3 regions of the Clostridium pasteurianum DSM 525 genome follow, and region 3 is predicted to be linked to each of the others. Evidence: riboswitches for the same ligand, from Rfam matches in the RefSeq annotation. Region 3 holds a riboswitch; each other region holds the start of a gene.
What was found. A riboswitch is a leader RNA that binds a small molecule or an ion and turns the genes downstream of it on or off. The one in region 3 is predicted to bind thiamine pyrophosphate.
Positions count from the first base shown of each region.

Region 1: another riboswitch for thiamine pyrophosphate. It lies ahead of thiC (phosphomethylpyrimidine synthase ThiC); the one in region 3 lies ahead of thiT (energy-coupled thiamine transporter ThiT).
Region 2: another riboswitch for thiamine pyrophosphate. It lies ahead of thiW (energy coupling factor transporter S component ThiW); the one in region 3 lies ahead of thiT (energy-coupled thiamine transporter ThiT).

Region 1 covers NZ_CP009268.1:3,595,888-3,601,251, reverse strand. Annotated here, with positions in the region: gene CLPA_RS16240 (GGDEF domain-containing protein) at 38-547, opposite strand; gene CLPA_RS16235 (tetratricopeptide repeat protein) at 698-2,248, opposite strand; TPP riboswitch at 2,411-2,510, shown strand; gene thiC (phosphomethylpyrimidine synthase ThiC) at 2,634-3,935, shown strand; gene thiS (sulfur carrier protein ThiS) at 4,029-4,223, shown strand; gene CLPA_RS16220 (thiazole synthase) at 4,329-5,093, shown strand; gene thiH (2-iminoacetate synthase ThiH) at 5,106-5,364, shown strand, end outside.
Region 2 covers NZ_CP009268.1:3,279,502-3,284,865, forward strand. Annotated here, with positions in the region: gene CLPA_RS14815 (UPF0158 family protein) at 1-445, opposite strand, end outside; gene CLPA_RS14820 (hypothetical protein) at 464-685, opposite strand; partial or broken gene CLPA_RS14825 (PDDEXK nuclease domain-containing protein) at 819-974, opposite strand; gene CLPA_RS14830 (hypothetical protein) at 1,256-1,684, shown strand; gene CLPA_RS14835 (DUF2200 domain-containing protein) at 1,647-1,997, opposite strand; partial or broken gene CLPA_RS22165 (ATPase) at 2,306-2,437, opposite strand; partial or broken gene CLPA_RS14840 (hydroxyethylthiazole kinase) at 2,663-3,080, opposite strand; gene thiW (energy coupling factor transporter S component ThiW) at 3,043-3,594, opposite strand; TPP riboswitch at 3,904-4,008, opposite strand; gene CLPA_RS14850 (hypothetical protein) at 4,222-5,364, opposite strand, start outside.
Region 3 covers NZ_CP009268.1:2,785,576-2,790,939, reverse strand. Annotated here, with positions in the region: gene CLPA_RS12720 (PHP domain-containing protein) at 1-453, opposite strand, end outside; gene CLPA_RS12715 (DUF4883 family protein) at 527-1,012, opposite strand; gene CLPA_RS12710 (tRNA threonylcarbamoyladenosine dehydratase) at 1,197-1,955, shown strand; gene CLPA_RS12705 (MTH1187 family thiamine-binding protein) at 2,132-2,437, opposite strand; gene thiT (energy-coupled thiamine transporter ThiT) at 2,453-3,121, opposite strand; TPP riboswitch at 3,192-3,290, opposite strand; gene CLPA_RS12695 (cation diffusion facilitator family transporter) at 3,345-4,199, opposite strand; gene CLPA_RS12690 (ABC-F family ATP-binding cassette domain-containing protein) at 4,517-5,364, shown strand, end outside.

The DNA.
Region 1 (5,364 bases), 810 kb from region 3:
ATACAATATAGGTTTTAAAAGTCCTTACTTAATTAATCTATTTTAAAATATAACCTGCTATTTGATTTCTTCCCCGTTCCTTTGCCAGATATAAAGCCGTATCTGCTTGTCTTATAAATTCATTTATAGTTATGTTTTCATTGGGAATGACAGAAGCTGCCCCTAATGTTATGGTCACTATATTTTTGATGTTTGAAAATTCATGCTTTAAATTTAAATATTCTATCTGTTTTCTAAACTTTTCTCCAAGGTTTAAAACTTCACCTAAGCTAACTTTTGGGAAAATTATTACAAATTCATCGCCTCCATATCTAGCAGCTATATATTTTTTATCAATGTAATTTGAAAGAGCGGAACCGATTAAAGATAGACATTTATCACCCTGAACATGACCATAATTATCATTATATTGTTTAAAACAGTCTACATCCAATAAAATTAAAGATAAATTATATTTATTTTTCTTTGCCAGGTCCCATTGTATGTTCATGACCTTGTCAAATTTTCTTCTATTAGGAATACCTGTTAAACTATCATTTTCCGATATATATAATAATTTGTTATTTAATTGTTCAAGCTCCTTTTGTATTTTCTTTCTGTAGTCAATTTCAGTTTTAAGGCTGTTAGATTTAATAGCATTGTTTACAGCTATTGAAGCATAGGTGATAATACCTTTAACATTTCTATATCCAATGGCTTAAAGGCTTTTAATACTACTTTGAACTGTCATAACTCCTAATAAGATATCATCCATTATGAGAGGACAGTAAATGGCGGATTTTGCTGATATAGTATTAATATAATTTGGATTATCTACATATCTTGAATATTCATTCTCTATATCATTTATTATAACTAATTGTCTATTTCTTAAATAATAGGCAGCTATATTTGATTTACTGGTAATAGATGCATTTGGAACATTTATGATTTTATTATTTTCACTATAATAATTATATTGAAGAATTTCATTATCTGTATTATACAATGCAATACCAAAAATAGATATATCAATAAAATCTCTAACGCTATTGCATAGAATATTCAATATTTTATCTAAATTTAAAGTAGAAGTAATTTTTTGTCCTAGCTCACTTATTATAGATATATTTTTAATACTTTCTATGAGTTTTTCAAATCTTTTTCTGAAATTTTCACTCTTCTTCATTATGTTAAGTTTTTCTTCTTCTAATTTCTGGAGTTTAATTTTTGAGTTAATATTATTAAGTCTCTGAGTACATATAACTTTTTCTAATTTGTCGTGATATTTAAAATATAACTTATAATATTCATAAGCTTTATCATCATTTTTTAACTCCTCGTACAAACTAAAAAGCTTTTTGCACACTTCTATGGTTTTAAAAATAATATTATTTTCTACAGATATATTAAAGGCAATTTTTAACTTGTCTAATGCCAGGGAGAGATTTCCTCTATTTTTAAGATAATCACTGTAATCTAAAAGTATATTAATCTTGTAAAATAAAAAAGTTTCTTTTAGGTCTATATTTAATGCTTTACAAAAATATTCATTTGATTTTGTAAAATTTCCTTTTTTTTCATATATAAGAGCTAATATTCTGTATACTTCTGGTAAGACTAATTTATAATTGAAAGAGTTCATTATTTCAATGGATTTATTTAAAAGTAATATTGCCTTATCATAATTTCCACTTAAATAATTCATTTCTCCTAGATTATATAAGGACACTCCAAAGGTAGATTTATAATTTAATTTTTTATCAAAGGTAAGGGCTCTATTATAAAATTTAAAGGCATTTTCATAATCTTTAAGATTTTTATAGATTTCTCCTATATTAGTAGAAGTTTTTGCAAGATAGAATTTGTAATTGTATTTACTGTAGTAATTTTTATTCACAGACATTTTTAAAGCAGTTTTTTCTGCATCATTATAGTAATCAAAGCTTTTTTCATAGTCTCCTAGATTAAGCAAATTATTGCCTATATATATTAAGGATAAAACTTGTATATCACAAATATCTTCTTTTCTTGATATACTTAGAGATTCAAAAAGGAGGGATAGAGATTTTTCATAATTACCTATGTTGGTTAAAGCTTCACCAACCCTTAGGAGTGAAACAGCCATACCTATAGTATGATTAAATTTTTTACATAATTCATAAGAGTTATTGCCAAATTTTATTGTATTAATGGAATTTTCATATTTAATTTTATCAAGTTTTTCTAAAATCTCATTTATGGTAGTTGCATTGTCACTGTTAATCATAACAATTAATCACTCCAATGTGTTGATAAATTTTATATATTAAAAATATAACAATAAAATGATGTAAATTCAATTATTACTTGATATTTGTACATTAATAAAGTTGAAAAATAATTTTACAATTATAAATTTTAGGAGTATAATGTTATTAAAAATAAAATATTTATTTGCTAGGGGTGCCAAATTGGCTGAGAAGGAAAAATCCTAACTCTATGAACCTGATATGGTTAACACCATCGTAGGGAAGCAAGGGTTTGTATATTATAGAATTACAAAGCTTGCTTTATGCAGGCTTTTATTATACGCATAAAGAGAACAAACCTGATGTTTATCCTGCATCAGGTTTGTTCTCTTTTTAAATTTAAAAATAAAGGAGTGTACTATTATGAATTATACAACACAGATGGATGCAGCAAGAAAAGGAATTATTACAAGAGAAATGAATATTGTTTCAGAAAAAGAAAAGATAGATGTAGAAAAATTAAGAGAATTAATTGCTGAAGGAAAAGTAGTTATACCAGCTAACAAAAATCATAAGTCTTTAGATCCAGAAGGTATTGGAGAAGGTCTTAGAACTAAGATAAATGTAAATTTGGGAATATCAAAAGATTGTTGCAGTATAGAAAAAGAATTAGAAAAAGTTAAAGTGGCTATTGAGATGAAAGCAGAAGCTATAATGGATCTATCTAACTATGGAAAAACTGAAAATATGAGAAAAAGAGTTGTAGAAATGTCTACAGCAATGCTTGGAACTGTTCCCATGTATGATGCTATAGGATTTTGTGATAAGGAACTTCAAGATATAACTGTGGATGAATTCTTTGATGTTGTGGAAAAACATGGACAAGATGGAGTGGATTTCATTACAATTCATGCAGGCCTTAATCGTGAAACTGCAAAAGCGGTTAAAAATAATCCACGATTGACTCAGATAGTATCTAGAGGTGGAAGTCTCTTATTTGCATGGATGGAACTAAATAATAGAGAAAATCCATTCTATGAATATTATGATAGACTTTTAGATATCTGTGAAAAATATGATATAACTATTTCATTAGGAGATGCTTGCAGACCTGGTTCATTAAAGGATGCTACAGATCCAGCACAAGTTAAAGAACTTATAACATTAGGGGAACTTACTAAAAAAGCTTGGGAAAGAAATGTACAAGTTATGATAGAGGGACCTGGACATATGGCACTTAATGAAATAAAGGCAAATATGTTACTTGAAAAAAAATTATGTCATGGTGCACCTTTTTATGTGTTAGGACCTTTAGTTACTGATGTAGCTCCAGGATATGATCATATTACTGCAGCTATAGGTGGAACAGTGGCTGCTTCCAGTGGAGCGGACTTTTTATGTTATGTTACTCCAGCAGAGCATTTGCGTTTGCCATCTCTTGAAGATATGAAAGAAGGAATAATTGCCTTTAAGATTGCAGCACATGCAGCAGATATAGCTAAGGGAATAAAGGGAGCTGTTGAGTGGGATAATGCCATGAGTAAAGCTAGGGCAGAGCTTGATTGGGAAACTATGTTTGATTTAGCTATAGATAGCGATAAGGCTCGTAAATATCGTACGGAATCTTCACCAGAAGATCCAGAAACTTGTACAATGTGTGGAAAAATGTGTTCTATGAGAACAATGAAAAAAGTGCTTAATAATGAGACTTTAAATATAAAATAGAATTTGATTCACAATAGGATTAAAGGGCAAAATTCTTTTTAGTTCGTCTTTTCTCCTATTGTAAATATATGAAGTTTGAGGGAAGTGAATCATATGGTTGTTAACGGAAAAGAAATGAATTTCAGAGATGGTATAACTATAGAAGAATTGTTAAATGAACTCAAAATAGAGGCTTATAAAGTGGTGGCAGAAGTAGATCTAAACATTATAGATAAAACAGAATATGCCACAACTAAGCTTACTAGCGACTCTAAAGTAGAATTAATAAGATTTGTAGGAGGAGGTTAAGGTATCTAGTCTAATAATTTATTAAATTTAGAATTAAAAAATATTAGCATAGCATACTTAATTAATTTTTTACTTTAATATGCTTAAAGTTAGGAGACAATTAAAATGGATGAATTTATTATTGGTGGTACAGAGTTAAAAAGCAGACTTTTTATCGGTAGTGGAAAATATTCTTCAAATAAAGTCATACCAGAACTACTGGAAAAGAGTGGGGCACAAGTTATTACTGCAGCACTTAGAAGGGTAGATTTTGAATCACAAGAAGAGAATATTTTAAATTATTTAAAAAAAGATACAATAATAATGCCTAATACTTCAGGAGCGAGAAATGCAGAAGAAGCTATAAGACTTGCAAGAATTGGAAAGGCAGCAGGATGTGGAAACTGGGTGAAAATAGAAGTTATTTCAGATAATAAATATCTTCTTCCAGATAATATAGAAACAATAAAGGCTACAGAAGTTTTAGCAAAGGAGGGGTTTGTAGTTTTGCCATATATGAATCCAGATCTTCCTGATGCAAAGAGAATGTTAGAAGTTGGTGCAGCTGCAATAATGCCTTTAGGTTCACCTATAGGAAGTAATAGGGGTATTAGAACAAAAGAAATGATTAGAATTCTAATTGAAGAAATAGATCTTCCAATAGTAGTAGATGCAGGTATAGGTAAACCATCAGATGCTGTTTTAGCCATGGAAATGGGGGCATCAGCAGTATTAGTTAATACAGCATTGGCTACTGCAGGAAATCCTGTGCTTATGGCGGAAGCCTTTAAACTTGCCGTTGAAAGTGGTAGAAAAGGATATTTAGCAAAGGCTGGTATGGAGAGAGAATACGCTGAAGCATCTTCACCTTTAACAGGATTTTTAAGATAGGGGGATGGAATAATGAGTTTTTTTGATGTAGCTGCTAGATTACAAGATTATGATTTTGATAGCTTTTTTAATAGTGTAACCAAAGAACAGATTGAATATATATTATCTAAAGATACACTAAGCAAAGAGGACTTTATGTGTCTTTTGTCACCAGCAGCAGAGGACTATATTGAAGTCATGGCACAAAAGGCGCATAAAATAGCAATTAATAATTTTGGCAGATCTGTTACCTTGTATACTCCTATATATATAGCTAATTATTGTGTTAATA
Region 2 (5,364 bases), 490 kb from region 3:
CACTACACCAATCTAATGCAATTTTCTTGAATTTATCATCCTTAAATTTGTACCATTTCTTTTCTACATTAAATCTTATGGCTGCATCCTTAAATCTCCTAAAAGCTCCCTTTCCACTTAATGCATTTAATAGCTTATTGGATGTTTTATCATTATCTAAGGAATAACAAAATTGAACCATAATATTATACTCATTAATATCAAACTTGGATGGCAAAGAAATATAATTATCCCAATTTTCTTCCACGTCAATGGCAGCTTCAACATCATCTCGCTGCCATTCTAGTAGCTCCTCTAAATCATCTTCATCATAATCCTCAGCCATTCTTCTTGCCTCATCATCTATATAAATAATTTTACCTGTAACCTTATTATAATAATAGTTTCCCTCATCATTAGCTAATTCTATTGCTTGTAATACATCTTCTATTTTAACTTTTTTCATTTTTACATTCTCCTTAATTTAGAATGGTAGCTCATCATCAGAGACATCATAATTATCCGACTCTTCCACTGTATATTTTTCTCTATCTTCTTTAAACAAACCATAAGGTAATGCGTTTTCAGTAAAGCCAGCTATAAACTCCATTCCATATAGCTCTTTTAAATATTCTTCGTATTGTTCCTCTGACCATATTTCATCGGTATTATTTTTATGCTTTTTAGTTTTTTTCTTATTACTCATACTTATATGTACTATCTCCTGTTAAATTTCAACTTAATTTTATATCAAAAAAATTTTTTTTAAAGTGATTATTAATAACAAATTTTCACTCTTCCAATTCTTCCTCTAACTCTTCAATTGTAGGCAAGCTTCCTTTTAATTCTACAACCACATAGCATCTTAATTTTACATGATAAAATAATAAATCTAGATAATAATCCTCTCCTGCAACATTTAAATGATATTGATTCCCTATAAATGCAAAACCTGAACCTAACTCTAACAAAAACTTAGTAATTCTCTTTACTAACTGATTATGATACTGTGGTGTCAGTCCCCTAGGACTTCACAGTGGCTGCTTGTTAACAATTGCAGGGATGTCTGCAGGAAATCTACAGGTAAATACTGGGCTCCCGCGTACAATGTCTTGGAAAAAGATTGTTCCAAATAATAGAACGTAAAAATTACTGATATCTTATATGGTACTTTTTTTATTCTATAAATAAAATTTAGAAAAATTAGTTAATTAAGAGTATAATTATTATAAAACTTAGATTGCAAAATCATCTAAAACTATTTGGGGGAATATGAATGAAAATTTATAGATTATCTTCAGAACAGCTTAATAAATCCATGTCTAGAATATTTCTACGAACAATATCCTTATGTATACTAGCTTTAGTTATTGGGATATATATAAGTTCGAGAAGCGGTGCAGTAAGTATATTAACTTTTTTTAGTGTAATTATTTTTATATCTATAGTATTAACAATATCAATACAAAAAGGATTAAGAAAACAAAAAGAATCTTTGCTCACATATGAATTAATAATTTCAGATAATTATATAGCAAAAAAACAATTGAATTTTCCAATTATAGAAATTGAATACAATAGTATTTTTTCTATTGAAGAAATATCTAATAAAGGCTTGATTATAAAAGCCAAAGATGAAAGTAAGGTAATAGGAATACCTTATTATTTTATTTTCTTAATATTTTCTCCATTGTTTTACCTTTAGCTAACTCATCAATTAATTTATCTAAATACCTAATTTGTCGCATTAATTCATCTTCTATTTCTTCCACCCGATATCCACAAATAACGCCTTTGATGAGTGAAACATTCGGATTAATATGAGGTGCTTGCTTAAAGAATGTTTCTAAATTCACTTCATTATTTATTTGTTGTTGTAATGAATCTCTATCATAACCGGTAAGCCAAAAAATGATTTCATTTACTTCATTTTTTGTTCTTCCTTTTTTCTCTACTTTTTGTATATAAAGTCCATAGATATTTGAAAAAGACATTGTATAAATGCGTGTTCTCTCCATTTTGAAATTCTCCTTTTATAAAACGATTATACATTATACTCATACTTATACAAACAAATTGAAATGTTTCAGTAATATTTACCATTCTATGTCCTTGGAGGTCTAGGCTAATTTCTTAACTAATTCTTCTGCCTCTGCTATTTCCTACTTTCATCATTATTTAGAGCCTCTTTTATATTATTCTCAACAGTTTCTAAAGAATCATAACAGGATTGATTTATTGAAGCTAAAGTACCTTTACTAATATGCTGATTAAAAAGGTCTTCAAAAAATTCTTCCTGCCTGTCATAGGGAATAAATTGATATTGTTTTATGTTTTTAATAATACTTTTACCCGAAAGCGTAGTTTCTTGATTAAAGGATATACTATTTTTAATATAAAAATTTATAAGTTTTATAGCCTCTCATGCACATTTAATTTGAAGATTACTATCTTTCCATAACATCACCTCCAATAAAATTAACACCTTTATTATATAGTATAATCTAAAAAATGATTTATATAAACATACTTTTCTTTATTTTACCAAAACACAAGCCTTATGTTAAAAATAACGAGATATGACTGAAAATCAGATCCTTGCTAGCTGAATTTAAAGCATTAGCAAGCAGAAACTTCCAGTTTATCCTATAATGTCAGTCCCTATAGTGAGGGCTTGCCCGAACTTGCCAACATCAATTCCCTTTGCACTACTATTAGTACCCCAGATTACTTTTATCTCAGACATATTACCCTTAATGACATTGGGATGGCACTGTGAAATAAATTTCTTTGCATAATCTAAACGAAGACTGCTGCAGCCTACACCTACAAGGTCAATCACTTGGGGAATTTTTCTTTTAAAAGCTGTTTCACCTGAAATAAGCATAGATTCCATTCTAATATCCGTTATATTTCCAAGGTTAGCTGCAAAGGCTTTAAATCTCTGAAACCTCTAAAGGATGTTCAGCCATAATAGGTTTTGCACCAAGGGCAAGTATAATATTTGCACAATCATTTATTGAAATTGGATTTGTAATATAATGAATAAGCGGTTTTTTAAATTTAATATTCTTCTTTATTTCCAATAGGCTGTTTATCATATGCTTCTTCCCCCAAACTTCTCTGAATTTTTGCAAGCATACCTGACAGGCTTAATGCTTGTAAAAAAGCAAATGCAATTATTCCTCCAATAATTGTAGCCATAAAAAACAACGGAACATAGAACAGCCATGTAAGCCCTGCTCTCCCCCAAATAAATGTCATAACAGGATATGACATTAAAGCTCCTATAATACCAGTTCCTATAACCTCACCTAAAACAGCAAAAATCAAATTTCCTTTGGATGCTCTGTATAAAACTCCAGACAAGAAAGCACCAAAAACTGCACCAGTTAAAGCTAAAGGAGGAATTGCCATAACAGCCATTCTTAATATTCCAATCATTACAGCACAAAGCAATGCATACCAAGGTCCAAGAATAACAGCACATACAATGTTAATAACGCTGGACATAGGACACATTCCTTCAATTCGAAGGATTGGTGAAATTACAACCCCCATGGCCACCATCATTGCCATCATAATTCTTTTTAATAGCTTTGAGTTTCTTTCCATAATAAAAAACACCTTCCTAATAAATTTATTTTCTAAATATGTCATATAGAAAATAAATCCATCACGAAAGCATAATTACAGCATAACTAAACAGCAATTTCCTATATGACAACATCATAAAGTCGGTCGAAGCTCAAAAGCTTCCTCTCACCTTGAAACACAAGTTCCCTCGCTATTTAGTTATATTTTGCCATACAAGCTAAGGATGCTCCTCTTCAGCTTGTGAAAGATATACTCTTTGAAGCATAAAAAATGGAATATACCAAATAAGGCATATTCCATTTATACTCATAAAATAACTAATCAAACAGCATAAATCAAATATTTCCTTACGTCGGCATTATCCGAATCAAGTTATGGGTCGAAGCTTAAACTTCCTCTCAGCCTGCATTACAAGCTCCCCTTTTGAAAAAAATTATATCACATAATTTTCCTAAATTCAACACAATCTCCAAATCTTCTGTAGATTTACAGTCACCATCAGCATTGCGCTTATAAGTTCCCTTATATGGATTTTCGTTCGAATATATAGGTCGTTGTTTGTAATTTGCTCTTGGAACATTTATTGTCAGAACATCTTTTCCTTCAATACTTAATTTCTGTATATTCTCATCAATTAATAAATTTTTAAAACAATTTAATTTGCTCTTCTATTTTAAATCTTGATGCTATAATTTCTTCCTTTTCTTCCTCACCTTTCGCATGTTCACTTTTCAAGTATTTAACACCACTTTTAAGCTTAGAGGATATAAGGTTTAAAACATAAATATTATCAAATCTATTGTATATGGAATCCCCTCCAAGCCCTGTAAAACATATAAGTTGAGTATTGCTCTTTTTAGCAATGTCTATTAATGGTTTTAAAAGATGGGCAGAACTTGTTTGTGCGAAAGGATTATCCATTATAAGCACCTTGCCGCTTTCCTTTCTACTGAAGATATCACTATCATCTTTTCTCATATAGGATAATAAGCTTGATAATATTACAAATGCTGAAAGGAAACCCTCTCCCCCTGAATTTTTCGAAACTTCATCCCAAGAAATCTGTCTCTGTTTATCCTCTTCTATTTTGTATAATTTAATATTTACTGTTCCAATTCCAACAACTCCATCATATAACTTATTTATATTGATATTATTGCTGATAATATCCTCTATATCTTCATTCTGCTCTAAAGCTTTTATGCTTTGCTCTCTTATTCTCTCAATATATTCCTTTAACCTTACCTTATAAAGCTCTTTATTTTCTTCCCAAGCAGATACACTTATGTTTAGCATTTTTAATCTTTTTGTTCCAATAGTTATGGATGAATTGCCATCTATCTTTTCAATATTCTCATGAACATCTTTTATATATTCTAATATGCTCTCTAATATTTTCCCCTCTTCTTTTTCTATGAGTTCAATGTCTGCCATCAACTTTTCCATAATCAACCCATAAGAATTAACAACTAAATTAAGCTGCTCCTTAAACTCTCTTGGTTTTCCAATTAAACTCTTCAGCGTCTGAATTGGCTCCTTAAACAAGCTTTCCTGTTTAAATTCATCCTTTATCTCAGTATCAACAACTAAATTTGTGAGATTTTTTTCTCTTTCATTTTCTTGTGCTTTTACATTATTTAAGTCTCTTTTTAGTTTTCCTACAGCACTATCTAATTCATTTAAGTCTATGTTTACATCAACTTTATCTGTAACATTTAAATTATTAAACTCATTCAAGCTGGTTAAATTATTTTCAATTTTTGCTTTAACTTTATTAACATCTGACTT
Region 3 (5,364 bases):
AGTATAGTTGTATCCAGCATTTATTATAGCTTTCGCAATATGAGGTCTTGCCACTACGCCATTTGCACTTTGGAGAACCTTTTTATAGTCAATGTCTATATCAAAAAATTTTTTTAGATTACTTGTTATAATTTCAGCTCTTTTTACTCTATAATCAGTTAAATTCTTTAGAAAATCCTGAAAATCACTGTTATTAAAAGAATCATCTTTAAAATAAGCAAGTACATGAATGCTTTCATCATTGTATCGTGTTGAAAGTTCCATACCAGGGATTACTTTTAAATTTAATTTATTGCCTGCTAGGACAGCTTTATTAATACCTTTTGTAGTATCATGATCAGTAATTGCCATAATATCTATATCTTTAGTCTTGGCTAAAGTTACTAACTCTTCTGGAGAAAGTTTTCCATCGGATTCTGTTGAATGACTGTGAAAATCACCTTTAAAATACATTAATTAAATCACTTCTTTCCTATTTTACATTAGAAATATTATATACTAATAATGATAATAATGAAATAGTGTTTTAATCTCTTGGAATGGAGTATTTACAAAGTGAAAAAAGATTATAGGATACAGGTATATTCTCCATACTGATATAATCTTTATTATAAGAGCCATCCCAAGGATATACAGATATATATTTTTCATTAAATACTTCTATGACATACTTGTCCGTTTTAAATGTAAAATAAATTTTATAAGTGGGCTTTCCTGGTAAGTCTTTTGGTTTACTTATGAAATCCTTTCTGCTGAGATAAAAAATAAAATTTTTAACTGTATCATTTTGATCTTTAGTAAGAGTATGTTCTCTATAAAAATTAGTGTCTAGTATTATTCCTAAAAATGAATTTTCAAATTTCATGTCTCTAGTAAGCAAATTTGTATAATAAAAATTATAGGGTTTTTGACGTTTTAAAAGTGAGGTGGAATTAGCATCAAGACTACAGCCTGTAATACTTAAAGTAAGAACAATTATAATTCCTATGTAAATTAATTTATTAACTTTCAATGCTATTACTCCTTTTGTAAGTATTCTCTAAATTAAAATATGAAAATATTAGAGTTTTTATTACAATATTAAATTTTAAAAATTAAAATAGTTATTTTGAAGATAATTATAGGTGTGATATAATTTAGTATGCTAATGTTTTATGAAAGTTATGATTTTTATTTATAAAAGGAGAGATATTTAAATGCCACAGCATTCTTTGTCAAGAACAGAGCTTTTGATTGGAAAAAAATCTTTAGATAAATTAGAAAATAGTAAGGTAGTAGTGTTTGGTATAGGTGGTGTAGGAAGTTTTACAGTAGAAGCACTGGCTAGGGGAGGAATAGGTAAACTTGTACTCGTAGACGATGATACAGTTTGTTTAACCAATATAAATAGACAGATTCATGCTACCTTTAAAAGTATAAGTAAACCCAAGGTAGAAGTTATGAAGGATAGGATACTTAGTATAAATCCTAGATGTGAAGTGACAATACATCAGACCTTTGTAAAAGAAGATAATATAAGTGATATTATTGGATTAGATACAGACTATGTAGTAGATGCTATAGATACTGTATCATCAAAAATATCATTAATATTATGGTGTAAGGAGCATAATATTGAAATTATAAGCTGTATGGGTACAGGAAATAAACTGGATCCAACTAAATTTCAGGTTACAGATATATATAAGACAAAAATATGTCCTTTAGCGAAGGTAATGAGACATGAAATGAGAAAGAGAGGAGTAAAGTCTTTAAAAGTTTTATATTCTGAAGAAATTCCCTTAAAGCCTAAAGAAGATGAAGTTATAACTTGCAAGGAAGGCTGTGTGTGTACTGGAGGAACAAAAAAATGTCTTGCTAAAAGACAGATACCTGGGAGTATATCTTTTGTACCTCCTGTAGCTGGGATGATAATAGGAGGAGAAGTTATAAAGGATATAATAGGGATTAGTTAATTTTATATTTTAAGTGATATATAATGGGAACTGAATTTTATAGGCAGGTATATGCTTGTTCTATGAATAATCCAGAAAAGCTGTATGATTTTTAGTTATATAAATTTTTGCAGCTTTTCTAGATTGACAAATCTCAATAATTAATTTATGAGAAAAATGTACTATGAAAAATAATTTTAGCTGCTTTTTCTGTTTTTATGATGCCTTAATTTATCTTCTATAGTTAATCCAGTTTTTTTCTCATCTATTCTGACTACGGTTATTACTCTTTCACTGCCAACTTCAAAGGGAATTCGGTGAACTTTTTTTATAAGCTCAAAGACTTCATCATATTCACCTTCAACGGTGGTACTCATAGCTCCTATTTCATATTTTAAGCCGCTATTCTTTATATAGTCAATGGCTGCGTCTACCTGCCTATATAGTTCTTCTTCTGAAACAGCGGGAACTAAGGGCATAACGGCTATATCTGCAATTACCATATATTATCATCTCCTCTATCTGTAAACATTATTTTTTTCATTTTTACTTAACATACTTATTGGTAATAATGCAATTAAGAATACACAAATTATACCATCTGTAAGCATAAATGTGCCATTTACAACTAAAGAATAAATTATTGGAGACATTTCCTTTGGAGCAAAACTTCCAAAGAATACTACTCCAGATATAAAATGAAATATAAATTTTGCAAAAATAGCAACTATGGCTCCAATTACTTTTTTAGATTTAAAGTATCCAGCCAGACCAAGTGCCATGGATGGAAGGGGATAATCAAACAGCAGTTGTATAGGATGAAGTATATAAGGATCTAAGAATAAAGTAATTATTCCATGGAGGAACCCTGTTAAAAAACCAATCTCTGGACCATATATCAATGCTATTATAAGTATAGGTACTAGGCTTCCAAGGGTTACACTGCCGCCTTGGGGGAAATGATACAGCCTAAAAATTTGAAGTACTGCAGATAAAGCCAGGGCTATCCCGATCCTAGTAGTAATTTTAGGCGTTATCTTAATCCTTTTGATTTTTATGAATACAAAAATTAGAATTAGTACGCCTATTAAAGTGATTATAGCTGTAGGATGCTTCAGTATCTCAGCTAAATTTTGCGTTAATGAAAAAACTTTAACAGGAAAGAGTTTTAAATTAAAAAAATTCATGTGAAAACCTCCTATAATAATTTTACTAGGAGACCTAATGTCGTTAAAAGATTAAATAATATAATAAAGGGCTAAAGAAAAAATGCTTTCCTACGCTAGAATTATCTAGATCAGGTCTGAGGGTTAATGAACACCATTTCTCAGCCATTAGGCACCCCTAGCTAATTTGTAAATTATGTTCTTATAAATTATATTACAATAGCAAGAGGTTTACAATATTGTTTTATTGATGATATGGTTCCACATGAATTAGTGTGTTAGAATCAGGAAAAATAGTTTTTATGTCCTTTTCTATGAAATTGCATAAATTATGAGCTTCTATTAAGGAATAATCTGAATCTACAAGCAAGTGAAGGTCTATTTCACGGGTATAGCCACTTTTTCGTGTTCTAAGTTTATGATAAGATTTTACTTCGGGATACTTTTTTATAATATCTAAGATTTTACCTATATCTTCAGAAGATAATCGACTGTCTACTAGATCTTTCATGGATTTTTTTACGAGACTTATAGATGTTTTTATGATTAAAGAGGCAACTATGATAGCTGAAATTGAATCAAATATTCTTAAACCAGTTATTTTTAAAACTATAAGACCTGCAAATACACCAAAAGAAGTAAACACATCAGTCAATAGATGTAGGGCATCTGCTTCTAAAGCAATGGATTTTTCTTTTTTTGATATTCTCAATATATTAAGAGAAATTATGAGATTAATTACAGTGGAAATAAACATAATTAGTAATCCAGAATGTATATTTTCTATGGAGGAACCAGAAAAGAGTTTATTTAAAGATTCATATACTATAATAATTCCGGCAAATAAAATTAAAAGGGCTTCAACAAAACCAGATACATTCTCATATTTACCATGACCAAAAGGGTGATCTTTATCCTCTGATTTGCTAGCTTTTTTTATAGAAAAAAAAGCTATAAGGCTAGCAATTAAATCAATAGAGGAATGAATTCCTTCTGATATTACACTTATGGAGTTCATAGATATTCCTGCGGAAATTTTAAATATAACCAGTATACTATTTGATGCTATAGATAAAAAAGCACCATTTTGTTTGTTCATTTTTATCTCTCCAGTTATAATTATTTCAATTGATAATAGAAACAAAATCATTATGTTTTATTATATGTGATTATATAAGAGTTGTTCACAAAAAAATATTTATATAATTATTGATTATGATTGTCAATTGATATTGAATGGAAATTGATTTTGCAGTATTCAGGTAAACTAATTGAATTTATTTATTACGTAAAATTATAAAAATGAACATAATTTTAAAAGACTTACTCTGTATATATAAGTTTGTTATAATTAAGAAAGGTATAATAATATTAATATAAAATTTGATATGGATTATACGGAAAGGAAGATACTAGATGAATTTAATATCTCTTGAGAATATAAATAAAAGTTATGGAGAAAAAATATTATTTAATGATATTTCACTTGGAATAAATGAAGGACAAAAAATTGGATTGATAGGAGTTAATGGTACTGGAAAATCTACTCTTCTAAAGATTATAGCTGGAATAGATACTGCGGATACAGGAAAAATTATAAAAAAGAATAAATTAAGAATAGAGTATCTGTCTCAAAGTACAAATTTTACAAAGGATGATAGGGTTATTGAAGCTGTTTTTAAAGGTAATTCACCAATAATGATATTATTAAGGGAGTACGAAAAAGTTGTGGAGAAACTCTCTAAAAATCCTCAGGATACTATACTTCAAAGTGATTTCAACAGACTTTCAGAAAAAATGGACACATTAGAGGCATGGAACATTGAAAGTGATGCAAAAACTATTTTGACAAAGCTTGGCATAAACAATTTTGAAGACAATGTAGAAAAACTGTCAGGAGGGCAACGAAAAAGAATAGCATTGGCAGGGGCTCTCATATCACCTTGTGATTTACTTATATTGGATGAACCTACTAATCATATAGATGATGAAACTGTAAGCTGGCTGGAAAACTATTTAAATGGAAGAAAAGGATCAGTAATTATGATTACTCATGATAGATATTTTCTTGATAGAGTTGCCAATGAAATATTGGAATTGTATAAAGGAAAATTATACAGCTATGAGGGAAATTACAGTAAATATCTTGAAAGTAAATTGGATAGATTGAGTAAAATGGAAGCTAAGGAAGAAAAGAGACAAAATCTAATAAGAAATGAGCTTAAATGGATAAGAAGAGGTGCAAAGGCAAGATCTACAAAACA